DNA from 3 places in the Falsiroseomonas sp. E2-1-a20 genome. Region 1 is predicted to be linked to each of the others. Evidence: predicted binding sites of a transcription regulator. Region 1 holds the regulator's gene; each other region holds the start of a gene.

Region 1 (9,596 bases):
AGCCCATCGCGTCATAGACCATGCACTGCCGGAAGGTGTTGGTCAGGTGGTCGTCGCCGCGGATGACATGGGTGATCGCCATGTCGTGGTCATCCACCACGACCGCGTGCAGGTAGGTGGGCGTGCCGTCGCTGCGCAGGATGATCATGTCGTCGAGTTCGGTGTGCGCGACGCGGACCTCGCCCTGCACCAGGTCCGCCACCACCGTCTCGCCGCCGCGCGGCGCCTTGATGCGGATGGCGCCGGGCAGGCTGGGGGCCTGGGTGGGGTCGAGGTCGATCCAGCGGCTGCCGTCATACTTGAAGGGGCGCTTGGTGGCCTCCGCCTCGGCGCGCATCGCCGCGAGTTCCTCCGGCGTGTCGTAGGCGAGGTAGGCGCGGCCGGCTGCGAGCAACTCGCGCGCCACCTCGGCGTGGCGGGCCTCGCGGTGGGTCTGCATCACGGGCGGCTCGTCCGGGCTGAGGCCGAGCCACTCGAGGCTGTCCAGGATCTGCCGTACGGCGGCCTCCGTGCTGCGCGCCTTGTCGGTATCCTCGATCCGCAGCAGGTACTGGCCGCCGTGATGGCGCGCGAACAGGTAGTTGAACAGCGCCGTGCGGGCGCCGCCGATGTGCAGGTAGCCGGTGGGGGAGGGGGCGAAGCGCGTGCGGACGGACATCTGGTTTCCGGGTTCCGGCAGAAGGTTCGATCAGCGGGATAGGTAGCCCGGAACGGCGGCCAGGCCAAAGACAGGACTTCGTTGCGTCTCCGGATGCGATGTTCCACCCTGGGTGGAATGTCCCTCGCGGTTTCCCCCCTTGTTCGCCCCGCGCCTGCCGAGCTTCTGGCGGGGCAGGTCGGCGCGCAGCATGGCCGCTACGCGCCCTGGCTGGCGGTGGCGCTGGGCGGCGGCATCCTGTGGTACTTCGAACTGGACCGGGAGCCGGAGGCGCAGCCGCTCTGGCTGGCAGCGCCCATGGCCTTGCTGGCGCTGTGGGTGGCGCAGCGGCAGGCCCTGGCCGGCTGGGCCCTGGGCCTGCTGACGGCGTTCCTGCTTGGCGCGGGCATGGCCGGCTGGCACGCGGCGCGGCAGGCGGAGCCGCTGGCGCTGCCCTATGGCGCGGTGGTCGCCTCGGGCCGCGTCGCGGTGGTGGAACCCTTGCCGGAGGGGGTGCGCGTGACGCTGGCGGCGGCGCGGCTGGATGACGCGGCGCCATTGGCCCGCCCGGTGCGGCTGCGGCTGCGGCGCGACGACCCGGCGCGGCCCGAGGCGGGCGACCGGCTGACGGTGCGCGCCCTGCTCCGCGAGCCTGGCGCGCCGGTGGTACCGGGCGGCTACGACTTCCAGCGCGCCGCCTATTTTTCCGGCCTGGGAGGGTCGGGCTTCGCGCTCGGGCCGGCGGCGGTGGCGCCGGGGCAGGGGGAGGACCTGGCCCGGCTGCGGGCGCGGCTCGAACAGGTGGTGACGGCGGCGATCCCCGGCGCGACCGGCGCGGTGGCGGCGGCGCTGATCACCGGCACGCAGAGCGGCATCCCGGAACCGGCCATGGTGGCGATGCGCGATTCCGGGTTGGCGCATCTGCTGTCGGTGTCCGGGCTGCACATGGCGATCGTCATGGGGCTGGTCTTCGGTGTGCTGCGGGCGGGGCTGGCGCTGGTGCCCTGGGTGGCGCTGCGGGTGCCGGGGAAGGCGGTGGCGGCGGTGGGGGCGCTGGCGGCGGGTGCCTTCTACATGCTGCTGACCGGGTCGCAGGTGCCGATGCAGCGCTGCCTCGGCATGGCGGCGCTGATGACTCTGGCGCTGCTCGCCGGGCGGCGGGCGCTGTCGCTGCGCGTCCTGGCGATGGCCGCCGCGGCGGTGCTGATGGTGGCGCCGGCGGAAGTGCTGGGGCCGTCCTTCCAGATGTCCTTCGGTGCGGTGCTGGCGCTGATCGCCGGGCATGATGCCCTGCGCCCCTGGCTGGCGCGGCCGGACCGTCAGCGGTACTGGTGGCGGCGCGGCCTGCTGCTGCTGGCGGGGCTGGTGCTGACATCCCTGCTGGCGGGCGCGGCCACCGCCCCCTCCGGCCTGCACCACTTCGGACGTTTGCAGGTGTTCGGGGTGCTCGCCAATGCGGTGGCGGTGCCGCTGACCTCCCTGCTGGTGATGCCGGCGGCGCTGGCGGCGGTGCTGGCGCTGCCGGTCGGGCTGCAGGACTGGCCGCTCTGGGCCATGGGGTGGGGGGTCGAGGGCATCCTGCTCGTGGCGCGGCGTGTGGCCGACCTGCCGGGCGCCGCGCCGGCCATGCCGCCGCTGCCGGGCTGGGGGCTGGCGCTGGCGGCCTTCGGATTCTGCTGGCTGTGCCTGTGGCGCGGCGGCCTGCGGCTGTTCGGGGTGCCGGTGATCCTGGCCGGCCTGGCGGCGGGCGTGGTCTCGCCACCGCCGGACCTGCTGGTGTCCGGCGACGCCCGGCTGGTGGCGCTGCGCACGGCGGAAGGGGTGTACCTCTACCGCGTCCCGGGCGCCCGCAACTTCGCGCGCGACAACCTGCTGCGGGCCATGGGCGCGACCCAGGCACTGGCGCTGCCGGAGCAGGGGGAGGTCGCGGGCGGCGCCGTTTCCTGCACGCCGGCCGCCTGCCGCTTCCAGCCAAGGCCCGAAAGCGCCGTCGCCGTGCTGCTGCGGGGACCACCGGCGCGGCGCGGCGAGCGCATGCCGCCCCTGGACCCCGGCCAGGCCTGCGGCCAGGCCGCGCTGGTCGTGGCGCTGGAGGCGATGGCGCCGCGCTGCCGCAGCGGCCTGGCCATCGACCGCTTCGCGATGTGGCGCGACGGCGCCCAGGCCGCCTGGCTCGGCGCGGAGGTCGTCATCCGCACCGACCGCGGCACCCGCGGCGACCGCCCCTGGGTGCCGCCGGTGCCGATGCCCGGCCGCGCCTCCGACCTGCCGCGCGCAACCATCGATACGGGGTCGCGTTAACCATGCCTTAGCCGGGCCGGATCCAGGATCCCCGGACAGGAAGGGCGGAAAGGACGCGGATCATGGGCATGGCATTGATGCTGGCCGCCGGAATGCTGAGCGGTGTCGTCGCAACCGCAGCGTGGCAGCGGCTGCACGCCTGGCGTTCGGCGCGCAGCCACGAATGGGACCCCTACTGAGCCTTCAGTAGCGGCGCAGCAGGCCGATCAGGCGGCCCTGCACCCGCACACGGTCCGGGCCGAAGATGCGGGTTTCATAGGCGCGGTTCGCCGGCTCCAGCGCCACCGAGTTGCCCTTGCGGCGCAGGCGCTTCAGGGTGACCTCCTGGTCATCGACCAGCGCCACCACGATCGCGCCGCTGTCGGCCGTATCGCCACGGCGGATGATGACGGTGTCACCGTCCAGGATGCCAGCCTCCATCATCGAATCGCCGGCGACCTCCAGGGCGTAGTGCTCGCCGCCGCTCAGCAGCGCGGCCGGCACGTCGATGCTGGCCGAGGTGTCGCGCAGCGCCTCGATCGGCATGCCGGCGGCGATGCGGCCGTACAGCGGCAGGGCGACGGACCCCGCCTCGTTCGCGGCCTTCTGCACGCCGGCAAGGCCGGGTGCGAAATGGCCCCGGATCACGTTGGGCGTGAAGGTCGGTGGTGCGGGTGCCGGCACGGCGTCCGCTCGGCGCGGCGCGACATTCTCCGGCAGGCGCACAACCTCCAGCGCACGGGCGCGGTGCGCGCGGCGCTTCAGGAAGCCACGTTCCTCCAGCGCCGTGATCAGGCGGTGGATGCCGGATTTGGATTTGAGGCGCAGCGCGTCCTTCATCTCCTCGAAGGAAGGCGAGAAGCCGGTCGCGCGCAGGTGCTTGTCGATGAACATCAGCAACTCGTGCTGCTTGCGCGTCAGCATGGCGTTCTCCAGCCGGTCGGGGGACCACGGGGTGCCGAACAAACGGGCAACCGGCATGGATGTTCTATGTAGGTTCCTGCGAAGCCGTCAAATCTTTTTCGCGGCCCTTGCCAAAAAACGCGCCGGGACGGGGCTCAGATGCCGAACTGGCCCAGCGGGATGGCCGGCACCTCGGCCCCCTTGGGCAGCGCCGGGGCCAAGGGTGGCCTCAGAATGAGCGCCTCCGCCCGCGCCAGGTTGGCCAGCATGGAACTGTCCTGCTGCGGGAAGGGGGTGGCGGTGACGTGGCCGGCCGAATCGGTGCCGAGCGTCGCCCGGAGATGATCGAATCGGCGGTCATTCGCCGCCAGATCGGCCCCGGCGCGGACCAGGATGGTGCGCGGCGCCGCGGCCGGCAGGCCGGACAGCACCGCGAGTGCCGGCAGCAGGAACTGCACGCCGCAGACCAGGGCGGAGACCGGATTGCCGGGCAGCCCCAGCACCGGCGTGGCGCCAAGCCGCCCCCAGATCAGCGGCTTGCCCGGCCGCATGGCGATCTTCCAGAAATCGAGCGCAAACCCGTCCCGGCCGAGTGCCGCCTGGATCAGGTCGTGCTCGCCCACGCTGGCGCCGCCCGTCGTCACCAACAGGTCGCAGCCGCGGGAGGCCGCGGCTGCGGCGGCGATGGCGTCCCGGTCATCGGCCACGATCGGCAGCACCAGCGGATCGCCGCCGCCGGCCCGCACCAGGGCGGCCAGCGCATGCGCGTTGCTGCTGACGATGCCGCCGGGCGGAATCGGCTCGCCGGGCAGGGCGATCTCGTCGCCCGTGGCCAGGATGCCGATGCGCGGGCGGCGATGCACCATCAGCCAGGGATGGTTGGCGGCAGCGGCGAGACCGATGTCGCGGGCCGTCAGGCGGCGGCCGGCGGGCAGCAGGATGTCGCCCGCGGTGAAGTCCAGGCCACGGCGGCGAATCCAGCGGTTCGGCGCGACGGCTTCCCGCACCGTCACCACGCCGCCGGCTTCCTCGGCATCCTCCTGCAACAGGATGCCATCGGCGCCGGGTGGGACGAAGCCGCCGGTGAAGATGCGCACGGCCTGCCCAGTGCCGACTTCGCCAGCGAAAGGATGGCCTGCCGGGGCGGCTCCGGTCACCGTCAGTCGGGCGCCCAGCACCGCATCGGCCGCGCGAACGGCATAGCCATCCATGGCGGAGACATCGGCCGGAGGCTGGGTCAGCCGGGCCGCGACCGGGTGCGCGAGCGTGCGGTTCCACGCCTCCGCCAACGCCACGGTCTCGGCGGCGGTGGGGCGCAGCGCCTCCAGGATCCGGGCGCGGGCCTCTTCCAGCGGGATCATCAGGACGCCTCGTAGGTCCCGGATTTTCCGCCGGATTTATGCACCAGCCGCACCGACTCGATCCGCATGCCGCGGTCGGCGGCCTTGCACATGTCGTAGATCGTCAGCGCCGCCACGGTCACCGCCGTCAGCGCCTCCATCTCCACCCCGGTCTGGCCGGTGACCTTCACCAGCGCCTCGATCTCCACCGCATCCGGCGCGGCGATGGCGAGGTCCACCGTGACCTTCGCCAGCGCGAGGGGGTGACACAGCGGGATGAGGTCCGCGGTGCGCTTCGCCGCCATGATCCCGGCGATGCGCGCCACGCCCAGCACGTCGCCCTTGCCGACCTGGCCGGCCTGGACCAGCGCCAGCGTCTCCGGCGCCATGGTGATGCGGCCGCGGGCGATGGCGGTGCGGCTGGTCTCCGCCTTGGCGGAGACGTCCACCATGGCGGCGGCGCCGGTGGCGTCGAAATGCGTCAGCGCCACCGCTAGATCGCCGCGATCAACTCGCGCGCCGCGGCGGCGACGTCGGGCTGGCGCAGCAGGTGCTCGCCCACCAGCAGGCAGCGGGCGCCGGCGTGGCACATGCGGCGGACGTCGTTAGGCGTGCGGATGCCGCTTTCGCCGACCGGGATGCGGTCCGCCGGGATCTGCGGGATCAGCTCCTCCGACGTCGCAAGATCGGTCACCAAGGTCTTGAGATTACGGTTGTTCACGCCTATCAGCCGCGTCTCCAGCCCGAGCGCCCGGTCCAGCTCCCGCTGGTCATGCACCTCCGCCAGCACCGCCATGTCGAGCGACCGGGCGATATCCTCCAGCTCCTGCGCCTGCTCATCCGACAGGGCGGCGAGGATCAGCAGGATGGCATCCGCGCCCATCGCGCGTGCCTCGAAGACCTGCCAAGGATGCACCATGAAGTCCTTGCGCAGCACCGGCAGGCTGCAGGCCGCGCGGGCTTCGACCATGTGGCCGAGGTCGCCCTGGAACCACGGGCCATCGGTCAGGACGGACAGGCAGGCGGCGCCGCCTTCCTCATAGGCGCGGGCCAGCGCGGCGGGCTCGAAGGGGTCGCGGATCAGGCCGCCGGAGGGCGAGGCGCGCTTGATCTCGGCGATCAGCCCGACGCGACCTTCGCCGACGGCGGCGCAGAGTGCGCCGGTGAAATCGCGCGGCGCATCGGCGTGGCGGGCCTGCGCCTCGACCTCCGACAGCGGCATGGCGGCGGATCGCTGGCGCACTTCCTCGTATTTGTCGGCGAGGATGCGGGCCAGCGTGTCGGAGAGGACGGGGGTGTGGACGTTCATCGGTGCGGGTGCTCGGCAGGGGGCGGCTCGGGGGGAGCGGCGGTGGCGGCGCGCAGGCGGTTCAGCACGGCAAGCGCCGCGCCACTGTCGAGGGCGGCGGCGGCCTGGGTCGCGCCGGCGCGGATGTCGTCCACCCGGCCGGCCACCACAAGGGCGGCGGCGGCATTCAACAGCACGCAATCGCGATAGGCGCCCGGCGCGCCTTCCAGCAGGGCCAGCAGTGCGGCGGCGTTTTCGGCCGGATCGCCGCCCTTCAGGGCGCTGGCCGGCGCGCGCGGCAGGCCGGCCTGTTCCGGGGCCACCTCGAATTCGTGAAGCCGGCCGTCGCGCAGTTCCACCACCTGGGAGGGGCCGGCGAGGGTCAGTTCATCGAGGCCCTGGCCATGCACCAGCCAGGCGCGTTCGGTGCCCAGGCGGGCCAGCGTCTCCGCCATCGGGCGCAGCCATTCCGGGGCGAAGACGCCAGTCATCTGCCGGGTGACGCGGGCCGGGTTCGCCAGCGGGCCGAGCAGGTTGAAGATGGTGCGCGTGCCGAGCTCGACGCGCGGCCCGGCGGCATGCCGCAGCGCGGAGTGGTGGCGCGGCGCCATCAGGAACACCATGCCGACCTCCGCCAGGATGCGCGGCAGCGCCTCCAGCGGCGTGTCCATCACCGGGATGCCGAGTGCCGACAGCGCATCGGCGGCGCCGGAGCGCGACGAGAGCGCCCGGTTGCCGTGCTTTGCCACCTTCACGCCGCAGCCGGCGACGACCAGGGCGGTGGCGGTCGAGATGTTCAGCGTGCCGGCGGCATCGCCACCGGTGCCGACGATGTCCATGGCACCGTCGGGCACGTCGACGGCCAGCATCCGGGCGCGCATGGCGCGGACGGCGCCGGTCATCTCCGCCACCGTCTCCCCGCGCACGCGCATCGCCATCAGCAGCCCGGCGATCTGGGCGGGCGTCGCCTCGCCGGCCATGATCATGCCGAAGGCGGCCTCCGCCTCGCTTTCCGCCAGTTTTTCGCCGGCGGCGAGGCGGGCCAGGATCTTCTTCATGCGGCCGCGGTCGGGGATGCGAAGGTGTTTCGGCGGCCGGCCAGGGCGAGAAAATTGCGCAGCAGGTCGTGGCCATGCTCGCTGGCGATGCTTTCGGGGTGGAACTGCACGCCCCACACCGGGAGGTCGCGATGCGCCAGGCCCATCACCAGGCCATCCGCGGTACGGGCCGTGGGCACCAGCGTCTCCGGCAGGTCCTCGACCACCAGCGAATGGTACCGCGTGGCGCGGAAGGGCGAAGGGATACCTGCAAAAATGTCGGTGCCGCCATGGGTGACGTCCCAGACCTTGCCATGCACCGGCTCCGGCGCCCGCACCACCTTCCCGCCGAAGGCCTGGCCGATGGCCTGGTGGCCGAGGCAGACGCCGAGCAGCGGCAGCCGCGCCTCCGCTGCCGCGCCGATCAGATCGAGGCAGATGCCCGCCTCGTTCGGCGTGCAGGGGCCGGGCGACAGCACGATCGCCTCCGGATCGAGCGCCATCGCGGCCTCGACCGAGAGGGAGTCGTTGCGCCGAACCTCAACCACCGCCCCAAGATCGCCGAGGAAGTGATAGAGATTGAAGGTAAAGCTGTCGTAGTTGTCGATCAGGAGGATCATGGTTCCGTGACTTTTGTCCCGGAGCGCGGGGGAATCAAGCCGGGGCAGGTCCGCGGGCGGCCGTCGGGGTTCCGCCGGCGTCACGACCGGGCCTAGGCTTCGACCCAAGAACGGGTTGGAGGACCCCCAGATGCACCAAATTCTGCGCCGATTGCTGCCCGCCATCGGACTCGCCCTGTTCGCGCCGGTCGTCCTGGCCGCCGACCTGCCGGACCGCCCGGTCCGCATCATCGTCCCATTCGCCCCCGGCGGCACCAGCGACATCGTCGCCCGCGTGCTGGCGGAGGCGGCCTCCGCCCACCTGCCGCGCGGCGCGGTGGTGGAGAACAAGGCCGGCGGCGGCGGCAACATCGGCGCGGCGGAGGCAGCCCGCGGCCCGGCCGATGGCACCACGCTGCTGCAATGCGCCTTCGGCCCCTGCGGCGCCAACCCGGCGCTGTATGCCAACCCGGGCTACGACCTGCTGCGCGACTTCGCCCCGGTGGTGCTGACCGGCGCGGTGCGCAACGTGATGGCGGTGCGGCGGGACCTGCCGGCGCAGAACGTCGCAGAGTTCATTGCCCTCGCACGTAGCCAGGCCGGCGGCGTCAGCTTCGGCTCATCCGGCGTCGGCGCCTCCAACCACCTCGGGCCTGAGCTGCTGCGGGCGGTGACGGGCATCGAGATGGTGCATGTGCCTTATCGCGGTTCCGGCCCCGCCATCACGGACCTCGTCGCCGGGCGGATCGACCTGTTCTTCGACAATCTGCCTTCCATCCTGCCGCACATCCGCGCCGGCAGCGTCCGCGCCCTGGCCGCGGTCAGCGACCAGCGGATCGGCGAATTGCCGGACGTGCCGACCTTCGCCGAGCAGGGCGTGCAGGGCATGGCGATCGATAGCTGGTTCGGCTTCATGGCGCCCGCCCGCACGCCGGCACCCGCCATCGCGGCGCTGAACGCGGCGTTCAACCAGGCGCTGGCGGACCCGCGCGTGCGGGCGCGCCTGACGGAACTGGCCGTGGCGCCGCTCGGCGGCACGCCGGAGTCAATGGGCACGCATGTCCGCGGCGAGGTCGCCCGCTGGGCGGATGTGGTGCGGCGGCAGGGGATTCGCGCGCAATGACACCATCGGCCATCACCTGCGTCCGCACCCTGCGGGTACCGGAACGCGCGAACATCCTGTGGGTCGAGATCGAGACGGCGGAGGGGCTGGTCGGCCTCGGCGAGAGTTTCCGCGGGGCGGCGGCGGTGGAGGGCCAGATCCATGAACTGGTCGCACCCTTCCTGCTCGGCCAGGATTCGCGGAACATCGAGCGCATCCACCGCCACCTGATGACGCCCTATGTCGGCTTCGGCGCCTCCTCCGCCGAGATGCGCGCCGCCTCGGCCGTCGACATCGCGCTGTGGGATTTGATGGGCCAGCGCCTCGGCGTGCCGGTGCATGAGGCACTCGGCGGGCTGAGCCGGGACCGCATCCGCGCCTACAACACCTGCGCCGGCTACGACTACAAC
Region 2 (9,596 bases), on a different contig from region 1:
AAAATGTTGTTGAGGCCGAGGCTGCCGTTATGCGTCGCCATCGGCGTCCGCAGCCGGCAGCCATTCATCGTATTGCCCGTCGACAGCAGGGTCGGCCCGCTCCAGGTATACGCCGCCTGCGCCACCGCCTGAGCCGGGGCCAGGGAGGCAACGCCGCTGCACAGCAGGGCGGCCGCGATGATCTTGCGCATGGTTCAGAGCTTCCCCTTCATCCGGCGCGATTGCCGGTGCAGGGGCAGAATGAACCGGCAGGGCGTTCAGGTCGATGCGGCGCTGCCGATCCCGGCGATAGATCAGGCCTTGGCGTGCGCCGACCGCAGATCCGCGACGAAGGCGGAGAAGCCCTCGGCCTGCAGGGCCGGGTCGGGCAGCCGCAGCAGGTAGCTGGGGTGGACGGTGGCAAACACCGGATGCCCGGTCAGCCCCGTCACCACCTGCCCGCGCGTCTTCAGCACCGGCAGCTTCCTGCCCGTCACCGCGAGCAGCGCGGAAGCCCCCAGCGCGACCACCATGCGCGGCCCCACCGCCGAGATCTCGCGGGCCAGGAACGGCCGGTAGTAGGTGATGTCGCCGGCGTCCGGCGACTGGTGCAGGCGGCGCTTGCCGGTGGGCGTGTATTTGAAGTGCTTCACCGCATTGGTCATGTAGGTCTCGGCCCGCGCCACGCCGGCCTGTTCCAGGGCGCGGTCCAGCAGGCGTCCGGCCGGGCCGACGAAGGGACGGCCGGCGATGTCCTCCTCATCCCCAGGCTGTTCCCCCACGAACAGCAGCTTCGCGCCGACCGCACCCTCGCCGAACACCGGCTGGGTGGCGCGCGCGGCGAAGTCCGGCAGGTCGGGGCGGGAGAGCAGGTCCTGGCGCAGATCGGCCAGGGCGCGCTCGGGGTCCGGATGGGCGTCGAGGGCGGTGAACAGGCTCATATCCGCCGGAACGCGGGCCGGCGCCGAAAGATGCGCATCGAGGTACCGGGCGTCCTGCGGCCGCGGGTTCGGCGCGGAGGCACCCCGCGCCACCATCTCCGCCACCCGGCGCGGGGCCTCCGCCATCAGGCGCGGGATCTCCGCCGCCTCCGGCAGGTTGCGCCAGTATTTGCGCGGCATCTCGGCCCGCATGGCGCCGGGCTTCAGGCGCGCCGGGTTGAAGATGGAGACGTAGTAGGCGCGCCACAGCGGCTCCATGGCGTCGTCCGGCGGCACGTCGGCGCGGCGGCCACCGGGGCCAAAGGCCAACGCCTGCCCGTCCCAGGCGACGCTGCGGCGCGGCGTGACGATGGACCAGCGCAGGCTGGCGAAGCGCCGGACGAAGAAATCCGCCTCGGCTTCCTCGATGTGGTGGTCGGGCTCGAACCAGGCGACGTGGCGCGGGCCGTCCTCGGCCTGCACCTCCCGGAAGCGGACGAAGGCATGCATCTTGTGCGCGTCGCGCCGCACCGCCTTCACCAGGGTGGAAAGCCGGATGATGGCGGGGTCGGTCGCCATCTGCATCAGGTGCCGCTCCCCCTGCACAAGCCGCCAGAGCAGGCCATACAACAGCGCGAAGCGTTCGCGATCGCTGTGCCGGATGGCGACGGTGGCCTGTTCCACGAAGGCGCGCGGCACGCCGAGCGGCGCCATGGAGACCGGCGCCGGCGCCTCCGCGAACAGCCCCGCGGCCTCGCCCGCCACCTGCCATTCCACCGCCTCCGGCGGGATGCCGGCCGCCACCAGGCCACGCGCCGCCTGGCGCCAGGCGGTGAAATCGGCGGGGCCGGGCAGGGTGGCCAGGTGGATCATCAGAACAGCGAAAGCTGCGCCGGGCGGGCGCCACCGGGCAGGGCCATGGCAAAGCCGGTGGCGGGCAGCAGCAGGCGGCGCAGGCCGGGGCTGTCCAGCCCGCGCGGCGCATGGTCCGACAGCACCACGAAGGGCAGGATTTTTGACAGTTTCACCCGCAGCCGGCCCAGATCCGCAACGCGCAGCGTGGTGTGGCGGCGGGCCGCGAGCAGCCGGTCCACCGTCTTCGCGCCGAGTCCCGGCACGCGCAGCAGCGCCTCCCGCGGCGCCCGGTTCAGGTCCACCGGGAAATCCTGGCGGGACCGCAGCGCCCAGGCGGTCTTCGGGTCCAGCTCCAGGTCCAGCATGCCGTCCTGGCCGCCGGCCATGATCTCCTCGCGGGAGAAGCCGTAGAAGCGCAGCAGCCAATCCGCCTGGTACAGCCGGTGTTCCCGCACCAGCGGCGGCGCGACCGGCGGCAGCAGGCGGGATGCGTCGGGAATCGGACTGTAAGCTGAATAATAGACGCGCCGCATCCGGTAGCTGGCGTAGAGGTCCGTCGCGGTGCCGAGGATCGCGCCGTCATCCGCCGCATCGGCGCCGACGATCATCTGCGTGCTCTGCCCGGCCGGCGCGAAGCGCTTCGGCGCCGCGCGGCGGGCGGTCTTCACCTCGTCCTGCGAGCCCTCGATCCGCGTCCGCAGGCCGGCCATGGCATGCCGGATCCGGCGGAAATTCTTCTCCGGCGCCAGGGATTCCAACCCGGCGACGGTCGGCAGTTCCATGTTGATGGACAGCCGGTCGGCGTACAGCCCGGCCTCCGCCAGCAACTCCGGCGCCGCATCGGGGATGGTCTTCAGGTGGATGTAGCCGCGGAAGCCGTGGTCCAGCCGCAGGGTCCGCGCCACGCGCACCACCTGTTCCATGGTGTAGTCCGGCGAGCGGATGATGCCGGAGGACAGGAACAGCCCCTCGATCGTGTTGCGGCGATAGAAGCCGAGCGTGAGCTGCACCACCTCCTCCACGGTGAACCGCGCCCGCGGCGTGTTGGAGGAAGCGCGGTTGATGCAGTAGGCGCAGTCGAAGACGCAGGCATTGGTCAGCAGCAGCTTGAGCAGGGAAATGCAGCGCCCATCCGGCGCATAGGCATGGCAGATGCCGCTGCCCTCGGTACTGCCGATCCCGCCCTTCAGGCTGTTGCGCTTGCTGGTGCCGGAGGAGGCGCAGGAGGCATCATACTTCGCCGCATCGGCCAGGATTTCGAGTTTCTGGAGAAGCTCCATGGGCGCGGGCATCCTGGGGCAGGGTCTCAGTTCATATTATGTTCTCCGCCACGGACGCAAGGCCGCCCGGTGTCGGAAAACCTACAGTCTTGTCTATCGCGCCAGGTCCGCTCCAATATTCTGGAAATGTCCTCACCAGGTGACCACCAGCAATCTGATCCTGAGGCCGCAGGGCCGCTGCCGGCCGCGCGCTCGCTCGAGTCCATCCTTCTGGAGCTGCGCCGGCTCGCCCTGGTCGCGCTGGATTCGGACCAGCCCATGGCGGCGGTGCTGATAGCCGGCACCGCCGACCGGCTGGAGGCGACGATCCTGCCGCTGCCGCCCCGCCCCGACTACCCCTAGCACCGCCCAGGGGCGCCCTCTCAGCTTCCGAGCGGGGCGATGCGGCAGGTCAGGCTGCCGCGGCCGGCATAGTGTCCCACCAGCAGCCCGCCCGCCGCCGGCACCGGCAGCAGGCCGGTCTGGCTGCCAAGCGTCACCACCTCCCCGGCCGGCGGCGCATGGCCGATGGCGCGGCAGCGGTCGCGCCAGCCCAGCACCAGCTCGGCCAGCGGCATGGACCGGTGCGGCCCGACGTGATGCGCCACGTCGATGCCATCGACGCTCAGCCGCATCTCCAGCGTCTCGACATCCGCCCAGCTCCAGGCGCCGGTGGGCGGGCCGAAGCTGCAACTGCCGTTGGAGACGCAATCCGCCAGCTTCTCCAGCTCGCTGGCCGGCGGCGCCGCGGCGAAGCGGGTTTCCACCCATTCGTACAGGATCACGAGGTCGGCGATGGCGGGGATATCCTCCACCCGCAGCGCCGCCAGTGCCGCGTCGTCCAGCGCGCGGGTCAGCCGAAAGGCCGCCTCCAACTCCATCCCGGCGCCGAGCGGCAGGTGCAGCGTGGCCTCGCCGGCGGGGGCCAGGGCGGTTGCGGGCAGCGGCGCCGCGATCGGCCGGCCCTGGGCGCGGCCGACCTTCCAGCCACCGATGGACCAGCCGAGGGCGGCATAGGTCGCCAGCTGCATCGCCTCGGCCTCCGCGATGCCCTGCGGGCGCAGCGCCTCCGGCAGGCCCGGCAGCGGCGCGCGGCGGCCACGGCGGACATCGGCGAGCAGCGCGGCGGCGCCGGCAATGCGGGAGGCAGGGGTTTCGGCGGTCTCGAACATCCGGACATCTCCTTCGGAACGCGAAGGGTAGGCCGGACGGTGACGCGGCGGAACCTCGGCCCTCCCAAAGCTCAGGCGGGGCTGCCGTTCCACACCGGAAAGCTGCCGCGCGCCACCTTCTGCCCGGCCTGCCGGAAGATCGCGCGCCAAGCCACCTGCTCGAACACCACGCCCATGTGGACCATGCGGCCGCCCGGCATCAGCTCGATCTCCGCCAGCGCCGCGCGCTGCGCCGGGGCCAGGCCTTGCAGCACATGCGCCTCCAGCTCAGGCCGCGGCACGCCATGGATGGCGGCGTCGAGGTGCAGCGGGCCGGGCGGCAGGAAATCGAAGGGCATCTCTGTCTCCGCGACGATGGGAGGGAGACCCGGTTCTCGGGCGGGGGCGGCTGTCCTGGCCGGCGAGGTTCATTAGACGCACCGAGGATTGAGAGAGGGTTAACCGCAACGGCCCTTTCCGCACCGCCCGGCATGCGCCATGTGCGAAGGATGAACCGACGCCTCCTGCTCACGGCCACCGCCGGCCTGCTCGCGCCCCTGGTCGCGCCCCTGGTCGCGCCCCGCCTTGCCTCGGCGCAAGGCAACCTGGACCGCGCCGCGATCGCGCGGGTCGAGGCCTATCTGAACGGGCTGCGCACGCTGCGCGCGCGCTTCCTGCAGGTGGCGCAGAACGGCGCCTCCGCCCAGGGCACCGCGCTGATCAGCCGCCCCGGCCGCATGCGCTTCGACTACGACCCGCCCGAGCCCTTGTTGCTGGTCGCCTCCGGCGGCCAGGTGCTGATGTATGACCGGGAGCTGCGCCAGCCGACGGCGGTGCCGGCCTCCTCCACCCCGCTCGGCATGCTGCTGCGGCCGGAGATCCGCCTGGCCGGCGACATCACCGTGACCGCCACCGAACGCTCCGGCGGCTTCCTGCGGGTGTCGCTGCATCGCACCGGCGCGCGGGCGGAAGGGCTGCTGACCCTGGCGCTGGCGGAACAGCCGATGGAATTGCGGCAATGGACCGTGCTGGACGCCCAGGGCCGGGAGACGCGGGTGACGCTGTACGAGGTGCAGACCGGCATGACGCTGGAAAACCGCCTGTTCGACTTCAACGACCCGCGCTTCCTGGAGGGTGAGGCGCGGCGCTGAAACGGGTTTCCGCTGGCCTTTCGGGACACTTCATGCCATAGGCGGCCCGGGTCGGCCCCGATTCCGGGGGCGACCTTCGCTGCGATGGCAGCGGATGCCTCGCGGACCAGCCGCGCCCGGAAGGGCGATGACGGCGCCTCCGGCCACATGGGCGGCCCCCTCAGCGCCGTCCCCATCGCGTCGTTCCCGGCATCGGGGCAGAAGCGCGGTGGGACCCATGCCGCCCGAGTCGCCGCGCATCTCCCGGGCTCGAATCCCTGGTCAGCCTCATGGGCATCCGCCTTCGTCGCGTTCTGGCCGGCCCTGCGCCCTGCGCGTGGACGGCGACATGCTGTGGCCCCGCATCCGGCGGGTCCAAGAAGGACGATCCATGTTCGACAAGTATTTCCGCAAGGACATCTCCTGGGGCGGCCAGCTTCTGACGCTGGAGACCGGCAAGATTGCCCGCCAGGCGGATGGCGCCGTGCTGGCCCGCCTCGGCGACACCATCGTGCTCTGCACCGTGGTCGGCGCCCGGTCCGTGAAGCCCGGCCAGGATTTCTTCCCGCTGACCGTGAACTACCAGGAAAAGGCCTTCGCGGCCGGCAAGATCCCGGGCGGCTTCTTCAAGCGCGAAGGCCGCCCGAACGAGAACGAGACGCTCGTCTCCCGTCTCATCGACCGCCCGCTGCGCCCGCTGTTCCCGGATGGATTCCGCAACGAGGTCCAGGTGGTCGCGACCGTGCTGTCGCATGACCTGGAGAACAACCCGGATGTGGTGGCGCTGGTCGGCTGCTCCGCCGCGCTGACCCTGTCCGGCATTCCCTTCTTCGGCCCGGTCGCCGGCGCCCGCGTCGCCTACATCGATGGCGGCTACGTGCTGAACCCGACCGCCGCGCAGCTGCAGCAGTCGCAGCTCGACCTGATGGTCGCCGGCACCGCCGAGGGCGTGCTGATGGTGGAATCGGAAGCGCAGGAGCTGTCCGAGGACGTCATGCTCGGCGCCGTGGAATTCGGCCACAAGTCGTTCCAGGCGGTGATCCAGGGGATCATCGAGCTGGCCGAGGTCGCCGCCAAGGAGCCCTGGGCCCTGCCGGAGGAAGCCGACAGCGTGAAGACGCTGAAGGCCCGTATCTCCGAACTCGGCCGCGCGCCGATGGCCGAGGCCTACAAGGAGACGCAGAAGCTGCTCCGCCAGGGCAATGTTTCCGCGGTGAAGAAGCAGGTGGTCGCGGCGCTGGAGGCCGAGGGCCTGGATGCAGGCGCCGCCAAGGGCCTGCTCAAGGACCTCGAGGCCGACGTCGTGCGCAACTCCATCCTCGACACCGGCATGCGCATCGACGGCCGCGACACCAAGACCGTGCGCCCGATCGTGGCCGAGGTCGGCATCCTGCCGCGCGCCCACGGCTCCGCGCTGTTCACCCGCGGCGAGACGCAGGCGCTGTGCGTCGCGACCCTCGGCACCGGCCAGGACGAGCAGGTCATCGATGCCCTCGCGGGCGAGTACCGCGAGAACTTCATGCTGCACTACAACTTCCCTCCGTACTCGGTGAACGAGACCGGCCGCATGGGCTCGCCCGGCCGCCGGGAAATCGGCCACGGCAAGCTGGCTTGGCGCGCGCTGCACCCGCTGCTGCCGGAGAAGGACAAGTTCCCCTACACGATGCGCGTCGTGTCCGAGATCACGGAGTCCAACGGCTCCTCCTCCATGGCCACCGTCTGCGGCACCTCGCTCGCGCTGATGGACGCCGGCGCGCCGCTGAAGCGCCCCTGCGCCGGCATCGCCATGGGCCTGATCAAGGAAGACCGCGGCTTCGCCGTGCTGTCCGACATCCTGGGTGACGAAGACCACCTGGGCGACATGGACTTCAAGGTGGCGGGCTCCGAGAACGGAATCACCGCGCTGCAGATGGACATCAAGATCACGTCCATCACCTTCGACATCATGAAGATCGCCCTGGGCCAGGCCAAGGACGGCCGCCTGCACATCCTGGGCGAGATGGCCAAGGGCCTTTCGGGCGCCCGCGGTGATGTCGCCGCCACGGCGCCCCGCATCACGGTCATCAACATCAACAAGGACAAGATCCGGGATGTGATCGGCAGTGGCGGCAAGGTCATCCGGGAAATCACCGAGCAGACCGGCACCAAGATCGACATCGACGACGACGGCACCATCAAGGTGGCGGCGACGACGATCGAGGCGGCCCAGAAGGCCATCGACCGGATCATGGGCATCGTCGCCGAGCCGGAGATCAACAAGATCTACAATGGCAAGGTGGTGAAGACCGCCGAGTTCGGCGCCTTCGTGAACTTCCTCGGCGCCAAGGACGGCCTGGTCCACATCTCCGAACTGCAGAACGAGCGCGTCCAGAAGACCACCGATGTGGTCAAGGACGGCGATGCGGTGAAGGTGAAGGTCATCGGCTTCGACGACCGCGGCAAGGTCAAGCTCTCCATGCGCATGGTGGACCAGGCGACCGGCGCCGACATCTCCGAGCAGGTCGGCGCCCGCCGGCCGCGCGAGGAGGGCGAGAATGGTGGCGGTGCTGATCGCGGTGGCGACCGGCCGCGCGGCGAGCGCGCCCGGCGCGACGGCGGCGAGCGTGGGTTCCGCCCGCGCCGCGAAGGCGCCGCGGAGTAATCCCACAGCTGAATCCGCAGGGGCCCCCTCCCCTGCGGCATATGTGTCGCCATATTACAGTCATGCGCCGTGCACCCAGGGGTGACGGCGCAACGTACAGTTCGCGGAGCCCGAAAAAATTGAAGGCGATCAACCCGATTCGCATGGGTGGCGTCGATGTCCTGCCGCTGATCGAGGGCGGCAAGGGCGTTGCGGTCTCCAACGGCGCGACCTGCGGCGGCTGGGCTTCCGGCGGCGGCGTCGGCACCTTCTCGGCCGTCAACGCCGACAGCTACGATGCCGAAGGCAACGTCATCCGGCAGGTCTATCACGGCCGCACCCGGCTCGACCGGCACGAGGAACTGGTGGCCTACGGCATCGCCGGCGGCATTGCCCAGGCCCGGGAAGCGCATGAACGCTCGGGTGGCGTCGGCCGCATCCACACCAACATCCTGTGGGAAATGGGTGGGGCGGAACGCGTGGCCCGCGGCATCCTGGAAGGCGCCAAGGGCCTGGTGCATGGCGTCACCTGCGGCGCCGGCATGCCCTACCGCCTGGCCGACATCGCGCGCGACTACGGCGTGCACTACTACCCCATCATCTCCTCCGCCCGCGCCTTCAGCGCGCTGTGGAAGCGCGCCTACTCCAAGACGCGGGAATGGCTCGGCGGCGTGGTCTACGAGGACCCCTGGCTGGCCGGCGGCCATAACGGCCTGTCCAATTCGGAAGACCCGAAGAAGCCGGAGGACCCGTTCCCCCGCGTCCTCAAGCTGCGCCAGCAGATGCGCGAATTCGGCCTGGGCGACGTGCCGATCATCATGGCCGGCGGCGTCTGGTGGCTGGAGGAGTGGGAGGACTGGATCGACAATCCCGATCTCGGCCCGATCGCCTTCCAGTTCGGCACCCGCCCGCTGCTGACCCAGGAAAGCCCGATCTCGGAAGCCTGGAAGCAGCGCCTGCTGACCCTGAAGCCGGGCGACGTCTCGCTGCAGCCCTTCTCCCCCACCGGCTTCTATTCCAGCGCCGTCCGCAACGAGTTCCTGCACGAGCTCGAGGAACGGAACGAGCGCCAGGTGGCCTATTCGTCGGAGCCGGTGGGCGACCATGTGGCACCCTTCGGTGTCGGCCCGCGCAAGCGCCTCGTCTACCTGACGCCGCACGACCTGGCCCGCGCCAGGCAGTGGGAGGCGGATGGCTTCGTCGAGGCGATGCGCACGCCGGACAACACGCTGATCTTCGTGACGCCGGAGAAGCTGGCCGAGATCGTCAAGGACCAGGTCGACTGCATGGGCTGCCTCAGCCACTGCCGCTTCTCGAACTGGGCGCAGGTCGAGCCCGACTATTCGACCGGCAAGAAGGCGGACCCGCGCAGCTTCTGCATCCAGAAGACCCTGCAGGACATCGCCCATGACGGGGCGCTGGAGCGCAACCTGATGTTCGCCGGCCACAACGCCTACCGCTTCGGCAGCGATCCCTTCTACTCCAACGGGTTCGTCCCGACGGCCAAGCAGCTTGTGGAGCGTATCCTGACCGGGCGCTGAGCGCCCGCTTCCGGGGCGGCCAATACACGGCCGCCCTTCCCGTGCGCCCCCGCATGGCGGTATCCTGCTCGCGATTTCGGGAGCCTGACTGCACGCCATGCGAAACCTGCTGCACGCGCTGGACCGTGACCGCCTGGTGGC
Region 3 (9,596 bases), on a different contig from region 1:
CGGGCCTGCGCGGCCAGGATCTGGTCGGGCGTCATCATGGCGCTCATTCGCCCAGCAGCGTCTTGCGCGTGGCGAAGGTCGGCGCCGGGTCCAGCACCCCGCGGGCGGAGGTGGCGATGGTGCCGGACACGCCACGGCGCGCGCGTTCCAGCGCCCGCAGCCGGGCCTGCCGGGCGGTATCCTCCGCGGCGGCTTCGGTGGCGGCGGCCTGCGCGGCTGCCCCCTGCGCCGCCTGGCTGGCGGCGACGCTGGCATCCGCGGCGGACACGGCCGGCTTCGGCGCCTTGAACAGGCCACCCATGCGCGCTTCCTTCGGCTTGAGAGGGGCCCCCAACAAAAAGACCCGCCCGGCGAGGCCGGACGGGTCGGAGTTTGGGGACCGGGAGAGGAGGATGCCGCGAGGCGCAGATCGCCCCGTGGCAGGGGCTTGATAAGCCGGACGCGACACCGCGTCAACATATATTCCTAGTTATCCTGATTATTTTCCTCACCACCCAGCTCCCGGAACAGCTGGAACGGCGTCCAGGCCCGCGGTGCCGCCGGCCCCAGCAGGGCGCGACACAGCGCCACGCAGGTGAACGGCGCCAGCGGCGGCAGGCTGCGTGGCGTCGCCTCCGTCGGGATGAAGGGGCCGAGCACGCGCAACCCGGCGCGGCGATAGAAGCCCGGCAGGTCGAATCCGCCCGGCACCGGCAGGCGTGCCACCAGCAGGCGGCCCGAGAGCGGCTCCAGCACCGTCCATCCGGCCTCGTCCCCGAGTGCCGCGAAGCAGTGCCGGAAGCCGGGTCGCAGCAGCTGCAGCCAGGGCTGGTCGGCGGCGCCGCCGAAGGCGATCCACACGGACTGCCCCGTGGCATCCGTCACCCGCCGATGCGCCAGGCGCTGCGTGGGCAAGGGTTTGGTTGCGCCGTTCAAGGTTGCGCCGGTCATGCCACCCGCCCCCGGAACGCCACCACCTCGCCTTCCTGCATCACGCCCTGCATGCCCCTGGGCGGACCGCCGACGATCCCCTTGGCGCGCAGCGGAAAATCCAGCCGCTCCATCGCCTCCCGCCACAGCCGCAGGTCGCCGGCCTCGGCGGGGATGCGCGGGCTGGGGGATTGGTGCCGCTCGCCCCAGATGCGCAGGATGCGGGCATGCGCCAGGTCGATGCGGCGCTGGCGGTACAGCCGGTCCAGGCACTTCACCACGTCATCCGGCTCGCAGGGCCGCACCACCAGGCCGCGCCCGGCGCCGAGGCGGGCGCCATCGCGCCGGGCGGTCAGCGCTGCCATGGTCCAGAACCAGGCATGCTCGGCGGAGGCGAAGGGTTGCGCGCGGTCCAGGCTGGCCAGGACGGGGGCGTGGCGGGGGGCGATGGACATGGATCGGGGGTCCTTGCGGGCTGGTTCCTGAACAAAACAGGAACATTAGCCTTCTAGACTGTTCCACTCGAGGTTGCAAGGATATGGTTCCTATTGCATCCCGACTCGAAACCTAGGATGGACGACCCACAGCAGGCGCAGGTCGCCCGCGACGAACAGGGAATCCGCATCCATGCGGCACGAGGATGTCTGGCGGGCGATCGATGCGCTCGCCGCCGAACACGGGCTCTCCGCCTCCGGCCTGGCCCGCCGCGCCGGGCTGGACGCCACCGCCTTCAACCCGTCCAAGCGCACCGGCGTCGATGGCCGCGCCCGCTGGCCCTCCACCGAAAGCGTCGCCAAGGTGCTGGCCGCCACCGGCACGGGCTTCGAGGCCTTCGCCTCCCTCGTCACCGGCGCCCCGGCCCTGTCCCGCGGCCGCAGCGCCATCGCCCGCCGCATCCCGCTGATCGGCCTGGCCCAGGCCGGCAGCGAGGGGTTCTTCGACGATGGCGGCTACCCGGTCGGCGGCGGCTGGGACGAGATCTCGGTGCCCGACGTGCCGGACCCCAACGCCTATGCGCTGGAAATCAGCGGCGAGAGCATGGAGCCGGTGTTCCGCGACGGCGACGTCGTCATCGTCTCCCCCGGCGCGCCGGTGCGCCGCGGCGACCGCGTGGTGGTCCGCACCCGCGCCGGGGAGGTGATGGCCAAGCAATTGCTGCGCCAATCCGCCCGCCGGGTGGAACTCGCCAGCCTGAACCCGGCACACCCGAACTACAGCTTCGACCTGGCGGAACTGGCCTGGATGCACCGCATCATCTGGGCGACGCAGTAGGGGGTCGCCGGCTACCGCCCCGGCAGCAGCGGCGCCAGCGTCTCCAAATCCTTCTCCGCCCGGCAGGCCAGGAAGCGCGGCCCGTCGCCCGGCTTCGGCGCCCCGATCGGGAAGGCGGTCAGGCCGATATCGCCATAGACCCGCAGCAGCCCCGGCCCGACCCGCCAGAAGGCGGCATCCACGCCCTCCCGCTCGCACATGTCGCGGAAGCGCCAGATGGCGGAAACGCGGTCCCGCTCCTCCCCCGCCGGGTCGCCGAGCGCCAGCCAGATGCCGTCGCGGCGCACGAAGCCGAAGCCGGCGCGGCCGGCCTCGCCGAACACCGCGCCATCGGCAATCTCCGGCGCCTCCGCCCCCAGCGCCTTCAACCGCGCCCGGACCTCCGCATCCCAGGTCACCGGCTTCAGGCGCGCCGGGCGCAGCAGCCGCACCGCCGCCACCAGCAGCAGCACCGCCGCCAGGCCCACGGAGAACCTGAGACTGTCCGGTGCCAGCGGCGAGACCACCACGCCCCACCAGCTATCGCCGGCCACCTTGCCGCCGTAGCTGACCAGCGCCAGCATCAGCGCGCACAGCCCCACCACCACCAGCGGCAGCAACGTCGAGCCCGCCAGCGGTTCCGTCATCAGCCGCGCGGTGCGGTAGAAGGCGCTGCGCATCGCCGCCAGCAGCCCGGCCACCAGCAGGAAGGCGCCCCACAGCCACCAGCCATCGGCGCGCAGCCAGCAGATCAGCGCGCCGGTCAGCAGCAGCGCGATGCCGGTGCCCCAGGCCAGCGTCAGCCGCCGCAGCAGCCCGTAGCCCATCACCAGCAGCAGCGACCCGATCAGGGAGGCGGCGAAGTGGGACGCGACCGCCGCCTCGTACCCCGCCCATTCCGCCACCGCCGTGCCTTGCGCCGGCAGCGCGCCGACGAAGATCAGCAGCGCGCCGCCGAGACCCACCAGGCCCGCGATCACCGGCACTTCCAGCGCGTCGGTCACGCCCTGTTCCGTGGCGAAGCGCTTCAGCGCGTGGCGGCGCTGCGCGATCTCGAAGCCGGCGAACAGGATGCCGGCCAGGAACAGCGGCACGATGTAGTAGTACAGCCGGAACAGCAGCAGCGCGCCGACCACCTGCGCCGGGCTCAACCACGGTTGCAGCCCGATCAGGATGGCGCCGTCGAACACGCCGATGCCGCCCGGCAGGCTGGCAGCGATGCCGGCGGTGTAGGCGGCGACATAGATGCCCAGGAAGCGCAGGAAGGTCAGCCCCTCCGCCGGCGGCAGCAGCACGTAGAAGATCATCGCCGTGACGGCGACATCGACGCTGGCCAGCACCGTCTGCGCCACCGCCATGCGGAAGCCCGGCAGGTCGATGCGGTACTTGAAGATGGTCACGTGGGACCGCAGGCGGGACATGGTGACGTAGGCGATCACCGTCGCCCACATCGCCAGCCCGACGATCCGCATCGCCCAATGCGGCACATGCTCGCCGAGGCCCGGCACCACCTCCGGCTCCACCACCAGCACCAGCCCGCCCAGCGCGAAGCCGCCGAGCCCGAAGGTCAGGCTGGTGAAGGCCACCACCTTGGCGATGGCCAGCGGGGGCAGCCCCCAGGCGGCATAGAAGCGGTAGCGCACCGCGGCGCCGGATACGGCCGCGAAGCCCAGATTATGCGCCAGCGTATAGGCGCAGAAGGACGCCAGGGAGGTGCGCGCATAGCTCACCGGATGCCCGGCATAGACGCTGCCGAGCCGGTCGTAGATCGTCAGCACCGCGTAGGCCAGCACGGTCCAGCCCGCCGCGATCCACAGCGTCGTGGTCGGGATCGCGGCCAGCGAGGTCTGGATATCCGCCACCGACAGGCTGCGGAATTCGTTCTGCACCACCCAGATGGCGGCCGCGAGCAGCAGCAGCCCGAAGCCGGCCACGCCATGCCGGCGAACCAGGCTCCAAAGACGCTTCATGCGGCGGTGCCGTCCGCATCCTGCCGTGCCAGCGCGGCCTCGATCAGTCCGATGGTGCCGGCGATGCCGTACAGTGCCACGAAGCCGCCGAAGCGCGGCCCTTCCGGCTGGCCCAGCAGCACCTGGTACAGCGCGTTGAACCAGGCCCGCGAAACGCCCATCCGGCCGTCCTTGGCGGGCTCCAGGAAGGGCTCCCGCCGGCCGGCGTCATAGACGATGTCCTGGATGGCGCGCGCCTGCTCATCCGGCGGCAGCGCCTCCAGCTCGGCAAGCTGCGCCCGCAGCGCGGCGGCCAGCGCCTCGAAGGCCGGGCGCTCCGCCTCGGTCGCGGCGCGGTGCTGCTTCGTGGGGGCGACGCGGTCGCGGTAGTAGGCCACCGCGTGTTCCACCAGCCGCGCCAGCAGCGGATGCGTCTCGCCGCTGGCATCCGGCGCGTAGCGGCGCAGGAAGCCCCACAGCATCTCCGGCGCATCGGCGTTGATGACGCTGGCCAGGTTCATCAGCATGGTGAAGGACACCGGCGTGCCCGGGTCGTTCGTCGGCCCGCCATGGATGTGCCAGGCGGGGTTGTCCGGCCCCGGCGCCGCGCGCAGCCGGTCCAGGTTCTGCACGTATTCATCGACCGCGCGCGGAATCACATCGAAATGCAGCCGCTTGGCGCGGCCCGGCTGGTTGTACATGAACTGCGCCAGGGATTCGGGCGGCGCGTAGTGCAGCCACTCGTCGATGGTCAGGCCGTTGCCCTTGGACTTGCTGATCTTGTGGCCGTCCTCGTCGAGGAACAGCTCATAGGTGAAGCCGATCGGCGGCTCCCCGCCCAGCACCTTGCATATGCGGGAGGAGAGCTTGACGCTGTCGATCAGGTCCTTGCCCGACATCTCGTAGTCCACGCCGAGCGCGAACCAGCGCAGCGCCCAATCCGCCTTCCACTGCGCCTTGCAGTGCCCGCCGGTAATCCGCGTGCCGTGCCGTTCCCCGGTCGCGGGGTCGACCCACACCAGCAGGTCCTCCCCCGGCCGCACCTCCTCCATCGGCACCTGCATGACCACGCCCGTCTTCGGGTGGATCGGCAGGAAGGGCGAATAGGTGCCGCGGCGTTCCGGGCCGAGCGTCGGCAGGATCACCTCCCGCACCGCCTCATGCCGCTCCGCCATCCGCAGCAGCGCCGCGTCGAAGCGCCCCGAGCGGTAGTAGTCGGAGGAGGAGGCGAATTCGTATTCGAAGCCGAAGCGGTCCAGGAAGGCACGCAGGCGGGCGTTGTTGTGGTGGCCGAAGCTCTCATGCGTGCCGAAGGGGTCGGGCACCGCCGTCACCGGCCGGCCGAGGAACCCGGCCAGCATTTCCCGGTTCGGCACGTTGTCCGGCACCTTGCGGAGGCCGTCCATGTCGTCGCTGAAGGCGACCAGGCGGGTCGGCAGGCCGGTCAGCGCCTCGAAGGCGCGCCGCACCCAGGTGGTGCGCGCCACCTCCCCGAAGGTGCCGATATGCGGCAGGCCGGAGGGGCCGTAGCCGGTCTCGAACAGGGCCTCCCCCTTGGCCGAGGCTTTCACCCGCAGGGCCACCTTGCGCGCTTCCTCGAAAGGCCAGGCCTTGGCTGCGGCGAAATCGACGGACATGCGGGTCGGCACCTCGGGCTGCGGGCAACGCGGCCTTATAGAAGGCGCGCGCTTTCCAGGCGAGGCCGCCACCCGGCCCGGCGCCCAATATACCCGCCGTGGTTGCAGTCGCCACCGTGCCGCGAGACGCCTGACAGCGCCCGCGCTTTGCGCTAGATGCCCTGCATCCTTATGGCAGGAGCAGGGTGCGATGCGTGTCGGTGTGATCGGCGCCACCGGAGCGGTGGGGCGGGAATTGGTGGAGGTCCTCGGGCGGCGTCGCTTCCCGGTGACGAAACTCCGCCTCTTCGCCTCCGGTCGCAGCGCCGGCACGGTGCTGCCCACGCCCTTCGGCGACATCGCGATCGAGGAATTCTCCCAGGCCGCCGCGCGGGACCTGGACCTCGCCCTGCTGGCCGTCTCCGGCGACTTCGCCAAGGCGCATGCCCCGGGGCTGGTCGCCGCCGGCGTCACCGTGGTGGACAATTCCTCCGCCTTCCGGTTGGACGAGGACGTGCCGCTGGTGGTGCCGGAGGTGAACGGCCAGGCACTCGGCGAGGCCCGGCTGATCGCCAACCCGAACTGCACCACCGCCATCCTGGTCGTGGCGCTCGCCCCGCTGCACGCCGCCTTCGGCCTGAAGCGCGTCATCGTCTCCACCTACCAGGCCGCCTCCGGCGCCGGGGCGGAAGGCATGGCGGAGCTGGAGCGGGAGACGCGCCGCGTGCTGGTCGAGGGCCAGCCGGCCCGCGCCGAGGTCTTCGCCCACCCCCTCGCCTTCAACGTCATCCCGCACATCGACAGCTTCCAGCCCAATGCCTACACGCGGGAGGAAATGAAGGTGGTCTGGGAAACCCGGAAGATCATGGGCCTGCCGGAGTTGCTGATCTCCTGCACCGCCATCCGCATCCCGACCATGCGCGTGCACGGCGAATCCGTGACCATCGAGACCGAGCGCCCCGTCACGGCGGACGCCGCCCGGGAGGTGCTGCGCCGGGCCGCCGGCGTGAAGCTGGTCGATGATGTCGCGAAGAACCTCTACCCGATGCCGCTGACCGCCACCGGCCAGGACGACGTCGAGGCCGGCCGCATCCGCGCCAACCCGGTCTTCGGCGACCATGGCCTGGACCTGTTCCTGTGCGGCGACCAGTTGCTGAAGGGCGCCGCGCTGAACGCAGTGCAGATCGCGGAACGGCTGCCGGCGCTGGCGGTCCCGGCCTGAAATCCGCCGGCCGCGCGCATGAATCGCGGCCGATCCTGGGTTTCGCCCTTTGTTCCCGCCGCTCATGCCGCCACATTGGCGGCATGAGCCGATTCCCCGAACAGGCCCCGTGATGTCAGGCCGCCGTGCCGATGGCACCACCCCCCGCGCCATCGCCACGACACCTATGGTCCAGCCGCGCCTCCTGCTGCCCGACAGCCCGGCGCTGATCGCCGGCTTCGGACGCGGCACCCTGCTGACCCCGGATGGCGAGCTGTTCACCGGCTCCGCGCTGGAAATCGGCCGCCGGCTGCGGGACATGCCGCCGCCGATGGTGGTGCACGCCCCCGCCACGGCCAAGCGCCTCGGCATCGGCGCCTTCCCGGCCTGCGACCTGCTGGAGCTGTTCGCCTTCTGCCAGCCCGCGCGCCCCGCCGCCCCCACCCCGCGCGGCCTCGCCATCGCCCTGGACCGCGACCCGCCGGCCGATGACGAGGCCATGGCCGCCCTGCTGCCGGACCTCGCCACCGCCCTGCTCCGCCACCTGGCTGCCGGCCGCAACGCGCCGCTGAACCGCGATGCCGCCGCGCTGGCCGCCAAGCTCGGTGCCGACGGCAACTGGCCCTGGGCCGATTCCATCCTCGCCGCGCTCGGCCAGCAGGCCCGCCCCTCGCTGGACCCGCTGAAGGTCTGGCGCCGCCTGCCGGATTGGGAAGAAGCAGCCCCGCCGCCGCCCCCCTCCGCGCATCCCGTCACCTCCGCCGATGCCCGCCGCCGCCTGGCCGAAATCCTCGGCGAGGGCGCCGAACAGCGCCCGCAGCAATCCGACTACGCCTCCGCCGCCGCCGCCGCCTTCGAAGCCCGCGCAACCCGTGGCGCGCCCAACCTGGTGCTGGCGGAGGCCGGCACCGGCACCGGCAAGACGCTGGGCTACGTGGCGCCGGCCAGCCTCTGGGCGGAACGCAACGGCGCCCCGGTCTGGATCTCCACCTTCACCCGCAACCTGCAACGCCAGATCGACCAGGAGACCGCGCGGCTCTACCCCGAACCCGCCGAGCGCCGCCGCCGCATCGTCGTCCGCAAGGGCCGCGAGAACTACCTCTGCCTGCTGAACATGGAGGAAGCGGTCGGCGCCGCCGGCATGGCCGGCGCCCTGCTGCCCCTCGCCCTGGTCGCGCGCTGGGCGCTGGCGACGCGGGACGGCGACCTGATGGGCGGCGACTTCCCCGGCTGGCTGACCGAGCTGTTCGGCCCGCACGCCGTCTGGCCGCTGGCCGACCGCCGCGGCGAGTGCATCCACTCCGCCTGCGGCCACTACAAGCAGTGCTTCGTCGAACATTCCATCCGCCGCGCCCGCGGCGCCACCCTCGTCATCGCCAACCATGCCCTGGTCATGGTGCAGGCGGCCCTTGGCGGCGGCGAGGATGGCCGCCCGCTGCGCCTGGTCTTCGATGAGGGCCACCATTTGTTCGACGCAGCCGACGCCGCCTTCAGCGCCGACATGACCGGCGCCGAGGCCGCCGAGTTGCGCCGCTGGCTGCTCGGCGCCGAGGGCGGCCGTTCCCGTGCCCGTGGCCTGTCCCGCCGGCTGGAGGATCTGGTCGGCGATCGCCCCGACCTGCTGCTGCCGCTGGAGGAAGCCTTGCAGGCCGCCCGCGCCCTGCCCGCCCCCGGCTGGCCCAACCGCCTGTCCGATGGCGAGGACCCGCGCACCACCGCCGAGGGTTTCCTCCAGGCCGTCCGCCGCCAGGTGCTCGCCCGCGCCAAGGACGAGGAGGCCGGCTACGGCATCGAATGCGACATCCACCCGCTGCCGGAGCCGGTCGCCGAGGCCGCCTCGATCCTCGCCGAAAGCCTCACCCGCCTGAAGACCCCGCTCCAGTCCCTGCATGACCGCCTCGCCGCGCGGCTGGAGGATGAGGCGGAGGAGCTGGAGGTCGGCGACCGCATCCGCATCGAGGCCGCCTGCCGCGGGCTGGAACGCCGCGCCCTGATGCCGCTGACGGCCTGGACCGCCATGCTCGGCACCTTGTCCGCCCCGCCCCGCGCCCCTGGCACCCGCCCCGACTATGTCGACTGGTTCGCGCTGGACCGGCGGGAGGGGCGCGAGGTCGATTGCGGCATGCACCGGCATCACCTGGACCCGACGCAGCCCTTCGCCATGGCCGTCGCCGCCCCCGCGCATGGCCTGCTCATCACCTCCGCCACCCTGCGCGACGAAACCGGCAGCGGCGAGGACGACCCGGAAGCCGCCTGGCGCGCCGCCGAGGCCCGCACCGGCGCCGCCCACCTGCCCAGCCCGGCGATCCGCGCCGCCGTCGCCTCCCCTTTCGACTACGCGACGCGCACCCGCGCCTTCGTGGTGGAGGATGTCAGCAAGACCGACCCGGCCCAGATCGCCAGCGCCTACCGCGCCCTGTTCACCGCCTCCGGCGGCGGCGCGCTCGGCCTGTTCACCGCCGTCCGCCGCCTGCGCGACGTGCAGTCCCGCATCGCCCAGCCGCTGGCCGAGCGTGGCATCCCGCTCTACGCCCAGCATGTCGATGCCATGGACAATGCCACCCTGGTCGACGTGTTCCGGGCGGAGGAAGCCGCCTGCCTGCTCGGCACCGATGCGATGCGGGATGGCGTGGACGTGCCGGGCCGGTCGCTGCGCCTGCTGGTCTTCGA

Evidence for each region. The regulator LexA, encoded in region 1, represses DNA repair genes until DNA is damaged. The targets are predictions, from matches to a motif close to TGTTCTANNTANGTTC.
Region 2: a site for LexA is predicted at 3,063-3,078, ahead of ACFHPP_RS07590 (putative DNA modification/repair radical SAM protein). Genes of this name have one in related genera too.
Region 3: a site for LexA is predicted at 1,394-1,409, ahead of ACFHPP_RS00200 (S24 family peptidase). Genes of this name have one in related genera too.

Annotation. Positions count from the first base shown of each region.
Region 1 is NZ_JBHMFT010000003.1:343,726-353,321, forward strand. It holds gene gltX (glutamate--tRNA ligase) at 1-658, opposite strand, end outside; gene ACFHPP_RS06180 (ComEC/Rec2 family competence protein) at 776-2,938, shown strand; gene lexA (transcriptional repressor LexA) at 3,122-3,841, opposite strand; gene ACFHPP_RS06190 (molybdopterin molybdotransferase MoeA) at 3,976-5,181, opposite strand; gene moaC (cyclic pyranopterin monophosphate synthase MoaC) at 5,181-5,651, opposite strand; gene trpC (indole-3-glycerol phosphate synthase TrpC) at 5,654-6,469, opposite strand; gene trpD (anthranilate phosphoribosyltransferase) at 6,466-7,506, opposite strand; gene ACFHPP_RS06210 (anthranilate synthase component II) at 7,503-8,105, opposite strand; gene ACFHPP_RS06215 (Bug family tripartite tricarboxylate transporter substrate binding protein) at 8,236-9,207, shown strand; gene ACFHPP_RS06220 (mandelate racemase/muconate lactonizing enzyme family protein) at 9,204-9,596, shown strand, end outside.
Region 2 is NZ_JBHMFT010000004.1:209,385-218,980, reverse strand. It holds gene ACFHPP_RS07600 (hypothetical protein) at 1-191, opposite strand, end outside; gene ACFHPP_RS07595 (UdgX family uracil-DNA binding protein) at 294-1,772, opposite strand; gene ACFHPP_RS07590 (putative DNA modification/repair radical SAM protein) at 1,772-3,034, opposite strand; gene ACFHPP_RS07585 (hypothetical protein) at 3,161-3,376, shown strand; gene ACFHPP_RS07580 (hypothetical protein) at 3,397-4,185, opposite strand; gene ACFHPP_RS07575 (hypothetical protein) at 4,257-4,523, opposite strand; gene ACFHPP_RS07570 (LolA family protein) at 4,674-5,315, shown strand; gene pnp (polyribonucleotide nucleotidyltransferase) at 5,686-7,935, shown strand; gene ACFHPP_RS07560 (NAD(P)H-dependent flavin oxidoreductase) at 8,055-9,455, shown strand; gene ACFHPP_RS07555 (hypothetical protein) at 9,553-9,596, shown strand, end outside.
Region 3 is NZ_JBHMFT010000001.1:33,715-43,310, reverse strand. It holds gene ACFHPP_RS00220 (portal protein) at 1-38, opposite strand, end outside; gene ACFHPP_RS00215 (hypothetical protein) at 44-301, opposite strand; gene ACFHPP_RS00210 (hypothetical protein) at 466-894, opposite strand; gene ACFHPP_RS00205 (hypothetical protein) at 927-1,364, opposite strand; gene ACFHPP_RS00200 (S24 family peptidase) at 1,537-2,181, shown strand; gene ACFHPP_RS00195 (lysylphosphatidylglycerol synthase domain-containing protein) at 2,193-4,130, opposite strand; gene ACFHPP_RS00190 (lysine--tRNA ligase) at 4,127-5,746, opposite strand; gene ACFHPP_RS00185 (aspartate-semialdehyde dehydrogenase) at 5,937-6,947, shown strand; gene ACFHPP_RS00180 (ATP-dependent DNA helicase) at 7,114-9,596, shown strand, end outside.